2 regions of the Pseudoalteromonas sp. Z9A5 genome follow, and region 2 is predicted to be linked to the other one. Evidence: predicted binding sites of a transcription regulator. Region 2 holds the regulator's gene; the other holds the start of a gene.

The links. Region 2 encodes MetJ, which represses methionine synthesis genes. Its sites were predicted from a motif close to TAGACGTCTAGACGTCTA; they were not measured.
Region 1: the regulator MetJ is predicted to act here: its motif matches at 1,474-1,491, upstream of GQR56_RS09370 (methylenetetrahydrofolate reductase).

The regions. Positions count from the first base shown of each region.
Region 1 covers NZ_WTLC01000014.1:100,173-103,608, reverse strand. The annotation lists gene GQR56_RS09375 (hypothetical protein) at 1-244, opposite strand, end outside; gene GQR56_RS09370 (methylenetetrahydrofolate reductase) at 474-1,430, opposite strand; gene GQR56_RS09365 (pitrilysin family protein) at 1,680-3,436, shown strand, end outside.
Region 2 covers NZ_WTLC01000007.1:77,348-80,783, reverse strand. The annotation lists gene GQR56_RS05680 (malic enzyme-like NAD(P)-binding protein) at 224-1,465, shown strand; gene metJ (met regulon transcriptional regulator MetJ) at 1,551-1,871, opposite strand; gene metB (cystathionine gamma-synthase) at 2,071-3,270, shown strand; gene metL (bifunctional aspartate kinase/homoserine dehydrogenase II) at 3,348-3,436, shown strand, end outside.

The DNA.
Region 1 (3,436 bases), on a different contig from region 2:
TAGCTTGGATGGGTGCTTTGTCATTTAAGTATTTAACTACATTTTCAGAGTCGTACTTGTCCTCCATCCATTGTAATGACTGTTGTGTTAGCGGAAGCGCTATAGCCGTTAGTGTAACTAATACTGTGGCTATATAAGTTATAATATTAGAAATGTTGTAGAGAGCGTTGTTCGCTGCCAACTCTAAACAGCTACCTGCATATAGTTCACTCATAATTTTGAGTGTTAAATTAATTGATTCCATTTATCTGACTTCCCTACCTACGATTATCATTTACAAAAAACTTTAACGCTCTATGGTTCACAATTAAGTGATAGTACTGCCATATTAATTACAAGGTCAATCAGCAAGTTAAGGGAGGTTGAATTATGAGCTTAATTACAAGCTCATGATCGTTTTTAATTTAAGCTGAATTAAAAAAGCAAGCCATGAGGCTTGCCAAGAAGGGGGGGAATTTGTTTTAGCCTTGGCTTTAAGCTATTAGCTTTTCGGCTAGGTTTAATTCCATTGTTGCCTTTAATAAACGATATAAGTTAATTGACGCGTCAATTTCTTCTTTACGGTTTGTTAAGCTTTCAATATTTAAACCCAGCGGCACATCTAAATGCGCACAGCTTTTAATTATTAAGTCGAGGTTTTCGCGGCAAATACGCACTGATTCGCTTAGAGTATTGTCTGCATCAAGCATGCGCCATTTTGTCGCTTCTGGCACTGAAATACCCAACCATTGCATAAAGTCTAAGGTTTTTTCGCCGCCGCACGGGGTAAACGTTAATATAATACGTTGAGGTGTAATACCTTGTGCTTTACATGTACGTGCGTAGCTAGTAATTAGCTCTATAGTCGCTTGTGCGTCGTAAACAGCTTGCGATATAAAAAACTGACAACCTTGTGCCGTTTTTTCTATTAATCGTTCATGCTCATTTCGTTTGCTTGAATGGCGCTCAGCAATAGTAACGCCACCTAAAAAGAAATCATCTGATTGCTCAGCCAATGCTTTATATGCATCAGGCAGGCTTAACTTGATATCGCCTACCGATGACGGGCTACCTACTAAAACTACATTTTGTAAATCGTAGTCGTTTTTAGTTTCACTTAACCAATCTTTAAATTCACCTACGCCACGCTGCGCCACACTTTTATAAGTAATTACATCTTGTGCAGATAAATTACGAATTAAATGGCTGTATTCACGCGGATCAACGGTTTGTTTAAACGCAAATGGACGCGCTTGATTTGTACGACTGCTTTCGTCTTGAATGTCGTAAATTATTACACCGTCGTATTCAATTTCGTGTAAGCGACCCAATAGCTTTTCTGCAATGATTTTTAATTGCGCTTTATCGGTACCAATTTTAGGCGGCGTAGTACCAATAAGATAAACACCTTGTTTGGTGTCCTCTATTTTCTCTTTTAATGATAAAGCCATAATCCTCATTCCAGCCAAGTGCGTGTTGATGGATTTAATATAGCAGCCATTTAGACGTCTAGATAGATTTATTTAATGAAAGTTTTTCAACTTAGATGAAGAATATTCATACTGATAATTTAATAAACTGGCTGATTGACACAGTTGTTTACATAAAAAATGGGCCAAAGCTCTTACATTTACTCGCTTTAAGGCATAATCGTATTAATAATCTAACAATAAATTTGCTCAATTTAAAAAGGGACAACAATGAAATTTAAATTATTAGCAACCAGCTTAGCGGTATCGCTGGCGTTAACCGGTTGCGCCATGCAGCAAAACCAAAGCACGCAAACAACAGCACAACAAGAACAAGTAAATAAAGCTGATGATCGTGTTTTTTCACAAGATTACTTAATTGAAGAACTAGAAAACGGCTTACGCGTAATGGTTGTTAAAACCGATTACCCCGATGTCGTGTCGCTGCAAATTCCGGTATCGGTTGGATCGCGTAACGAAGTTGAAGAGGGCAAAACAGGTTTTGCTCACTTTTTTGAACACATGATGTTTAAAGGCTCACAAAAATACCCTGAAGATGTGTATTCAGACATATTAAAAAATTCAGGTGTTGATAACCGCGCGTACACAACAAACGATTACACCAACTACTATTTAAACTTTTCAAAGCAGCATCTTGATAAAGTACTTGAGCTTGAAGCTGATATATTTCAAAACTTAACCTACACCGAAGAGCAATTTAGAACCGAAGCACAAACGGTAAAAGGTGAGTACTTAAAAAACAATGCGAGCCCAGTTCGTAAATTATTAAGCGCTGTACGCGAAGAAGCGTTTGATAAGCACACGTATAAACACACCACTATGGGCTTTTTTAAAGACATAGAAGCGATGCCTGATCAAATGGCGTACGGTAAAGAGTTTTTTGCTAAATTTTATAAGCCTGAGTATGTATCGCTGGTAATTGTGGGCGATGTAGATCCACAAGCAACAATGGCAATGGTTAAAAATCATTGGGGCAGCTGGAAAAAAGGTAACTACGTTGCTGACATTAAAGCAGAGCCTGTGCAACAAGCACCAAAATATTTGCACCAGCAAGATGAAGCGCTACCAGGGCATTGGTTGCTTGTATCGTACAAAGGCGCTGCGTGGGAGCCTGCTAAAAAAGACAGAGCAGCACTTGATTTAATCTCACAGCTTTATTTTTCAAATAACTCTGATTTATATCAAGAGCTCGTGGTCGACAAACAAATTGCCAGCCAAATGTTTACCTATAACCCAGAGACTAAAGATCCGGGTTTATTACACGTATTTGTTAAAGTAGAAAACGCAGACGATTTAGCCACTGCGCGCGATGCTATTAACCGCACTTATGCAAAAGCACGTACAGAGCTTGTTGATGAGCAAAAGCTGAATGATTTAAAATCAAACCTTAAATACAGCTTTATTAATGGCTTAGATTCATCGCAAGCGATTGCTTCAACCCTTGCAAGCTACATGCACTTTGAGCGCGATCCTGAGGTTATAAACCAGTTGTATAAATCGGCTGATAACATTACTAGCGCAGATATTAAAGCCGTTGCTAATAAATACTTTACTGATAATGCACGTACCACATTAACGATGTCGGCACTTGATAAAGCCCCAGGGTTTGAGCAAGAAGTTGATTTAAATGCGCTTACTGCAAAGCTTGAACAAGCACCTGCGGCACCTGTATTTAAAGTACTTGATAAAACGAATAGCTCGCCATTAATTGATGTTAACTTTTTATTCAATACCGGTGCGGCTGCCGACCCTCAAGGCAAAAAAGGCGTTGCTGCGTTAACTGCGGCTATGCTTGCACAAGGTGGTTCGCAGGCGACAAGCTACAAAGATATTCAAAAAGCACTTTATCCGCTTGCGGGTAGTTTTGGTTATCAAATAGATAAAGAAATGCTGTCGTTTCAAGGGCGTATTCATAAAGATAACGCGGCGCAGTGGTATGCACTTGTGAGCGATCAATTACTAAACCC
Region 2 (3,436 bases):
ATCACAACACGCTAAAAGTGCTTTTAAAACTATATTTTAGATGAATTTTTGCTCATGAAATGTTGCTGTGTTTTAGCTGTTTTTTAAAAAAACCTCTTAAAATCAATGCATCTAGCAGATAACAGGATAGATCTGATATTACTTGGAATTTAAAAATAATAAGGGTATCGTAACCCAGACAACACCTCTCACTTTAACTTAAATTGCAGGATACAATCGCGTTATGTCAGACTTTCGTGAACAAGCACTACATTATCATTCTCATCCCGTTCCAGGCAAAATCAGCATTGAACTAACTAAGCCAGCTGAAACGGTTCAAGACTTAGCGTTAGCATATAGTCCAGGGGTTGCCGAACCTGTGCGTGAAATTGCCGCTGATCCTGCAAATGCTTACAAATATACCGGTAAAGGCAATATGGTTGCGGTAATTACCAATGGCACTGCCATTTTAGGGTTAGGTAATTTAGGTCCTCTTGCATCTAAGCCGGTAATGGAAGGTAAAGCTTTATTATTTAAACGTTTTGCGGGTCTAGATTCAATCGATATTGAAGTTAAGCACAAAACAACAGAAGATTTTATTAACACGGTTGCTAATATTGCCGACACATTCGGTGGTATTAACCTTGAAGATATTAAGGCGCCAGAGTGTTTTGAAATTGAAAAAGCACTCATTGAGCGCTGTAGTATTCCTGTTTTTCATGATGATCAACATGGCACTGCAATCGTTACCGCTGCGGGTATGTTAAATGCACTCGAAGTACAAGAAAAATCAATCGAAGATGCTACTATTGTATGCTTAGGTGCTGGTGCTGCGGCCGTTGCATGTATGGAGCTATTAATAAAGTGTGGCGCACTGCGTGAACACATTTACATGCTGGACCGCAAAGGAGTTATCCATACTCGCCGTGAAGATCTAAATGAGTATAAAAAATTATTTGCTAATAATACTGATAAACGCACATTACAAGATGTAATTGCAGATGCAGATGTATTCGTTGGTGTATCAGGTCCTAATTTATTAGGAGCTGAAGATTTAAAGCTTATGGCAGATAAGCCGGTTGTGTTTGCGTGCTCAAACCCTGATCCTGAAATTGATCCTGCACTTGCACACAGCGCACGCAATGATTTAATTATGGCGACAGGGCGTTCTGATTATCCAAATCAGGTTAATAATGTTTTGTGTTTCCCGTTTATTTTTCGTGGTGCGCTTGATGTACGCGCAAGTGCTATTAACGATGAAATGAAAATAGCAGCAGTAGAAGCTATTCGCAGCATTGCAAAAGAGCCTGTACCTGTTGAAGTGCTAAAAGCCGCTGGTGTAGATAAGCTAGAATTTGGTGCGCAGTATATTATTCCAAAACCAATGGACCCACGTTTATTACCACGCATAGCAAGAGCGGTTGCTCTTGCTGCTGTTGAATCTGGTGTAGCGCAAATTGAGTTGCCAGAAAACTATATGCAGTAAACCTATACAGTAGCGTTACACAGTAAAATTTAGTCATAAAAAAACCTCAGTAATTACTGAGGTTTTTTTGTTTTACTTTATCTATTTATTCGTCATCTAAAACAGGGACTTCTAACCCCATTTCTTGCATTATTTTTTTCACTTCTTCTGGTACTTTTTCTGCGTTATCTTTACGTAGGTCGTCGTCATTAGGTAACGGTTGACCTGTAAATGCATGTAAAAACGCTTCACATAATAACTCACTGTTTGTTGCATGACGCAGGTTATTAATTTGACGGCGAGTACGTTCGTCAGTTAATACCTTTAATACATTTAGTGGGATCGAAACGGTAATTTTCTTAACTTGTTCTGATTTTTTACCGTGTTCTGCGTATGGGTGAATATACTCACCATTCCATTTAGCCATAAGATGTATCGTTGCCTCAGATTATTAATTGCTCACACGGCATAAAAAGCGTGTGAATATGCGTGAAATTCTATCGATTTAAAAAAGATAGTCAAATACTTGTTGTTTAGCCATCTAGAGGTTTAAATGTTTTGACTTCTTAAATTGAATAAATTACTCTTTTAGACGTCTAAACATCCAAATTAATTAGGTGACGAATATGAGCGAAAAAAACAAAGCAACCATTGCAGTTCGTAGCGGTGTAGAAGCCGATAAACATCATGGAGCAGTGGTAGCACCAATTTATTTATCGACTACTTATTCGTTTGCCGACTTCGATACTAAGCGTGCATATGACTACGGTCGCAGTGGTAATCCTAATCGCGATATTTTAGCTGAGACGCTTGCAGAGCTCGAAGGTGGAGTGCGCGGCATAATTACAGCCACAGGTATGGCGGCTGTGCATTTAGCAACTCAGCTGCTTAATCACGATGATACATTAGTGATCCCACACGACTGCTACGGTGGAAGCTACCGTTTATTTACTTCGTTACAAAAACGTGGCTTGCTAAAGCTTGAAGTTTTAGATTTAACAAAGCCAGAAAGTCTTCAAAAAATATTAGCAATTAAACCAAAACTAATTTGGATCGAAACACCAAGTAATCCAGTGCTACGTTTAACTGACATAAAAGCAGTAACCGATATTGCAAAGCAATGCGGGGCATTAGTGGCTGCCGATAACACGTTCTTGTCGCCAGCCCTGCAAAACCCAATTAAGTTTGGTGTAGATATTGTGGTGCATTCAACCACTAAATATATTAATGGACATTCCGATGTTGTGGGCGGCGCTGTTATTACTGCAACACAAGAGCTTGGTGATGAGCTTGCTTGGTGGGCTAATAATATAGGTATTACAGGTGCTCCATTTGATAGTTATTTAACACTGCGTGGTTTACGTACTTTGAACGTGCGCCTAAGGCAGCACCAAGAAAATGCATTAGCAATCGCTAAATATCTTGAAAACTCTGAATTTGTTAGCCAAGTTTATTATCCTGGCCTTGAGTCGCATCCTCAACATGCACTCGCTAAAGCACAACAACTTGGCTTTGGTGGCATGGTTAGTTTTGATATTAAAGGCGACATAAACGATGCCGCAGCATTTTTAACAAGCTTACATGATTTTAGTTTGGCTGAATCACTTGGCGGGGTAGAGAGCTTAATTTGTCACCCTGCGACAATGACTCATGCAGCAATGGAGGAAAAAGCACGTTTAGAGGCGGGTGTTGGTGATACGTTGATTCGAATTTCGGTTGGTATTGAAGATATACAAGATTTACTCGCTGATCTGGAGCGTGTGTTTAGCCTTGTTAAACCAGGTCAACAGCTTAATGCCAATCGACTAGGTAAAGGTGCTGGGTAGTCTAACGGTAACGTTAAGCAAAGTGCTGCTCATCCTGCACTTTGGTAATTAGCACCCATAAAATGGATTGGTAGAATATGGTTAATTGCGTACATAAATTTGGTGGTTCGAGTTTGAGTTCGACCGAGCGCTATCAAAGCGTTGCAAAGATTATTTTAGCTCATAC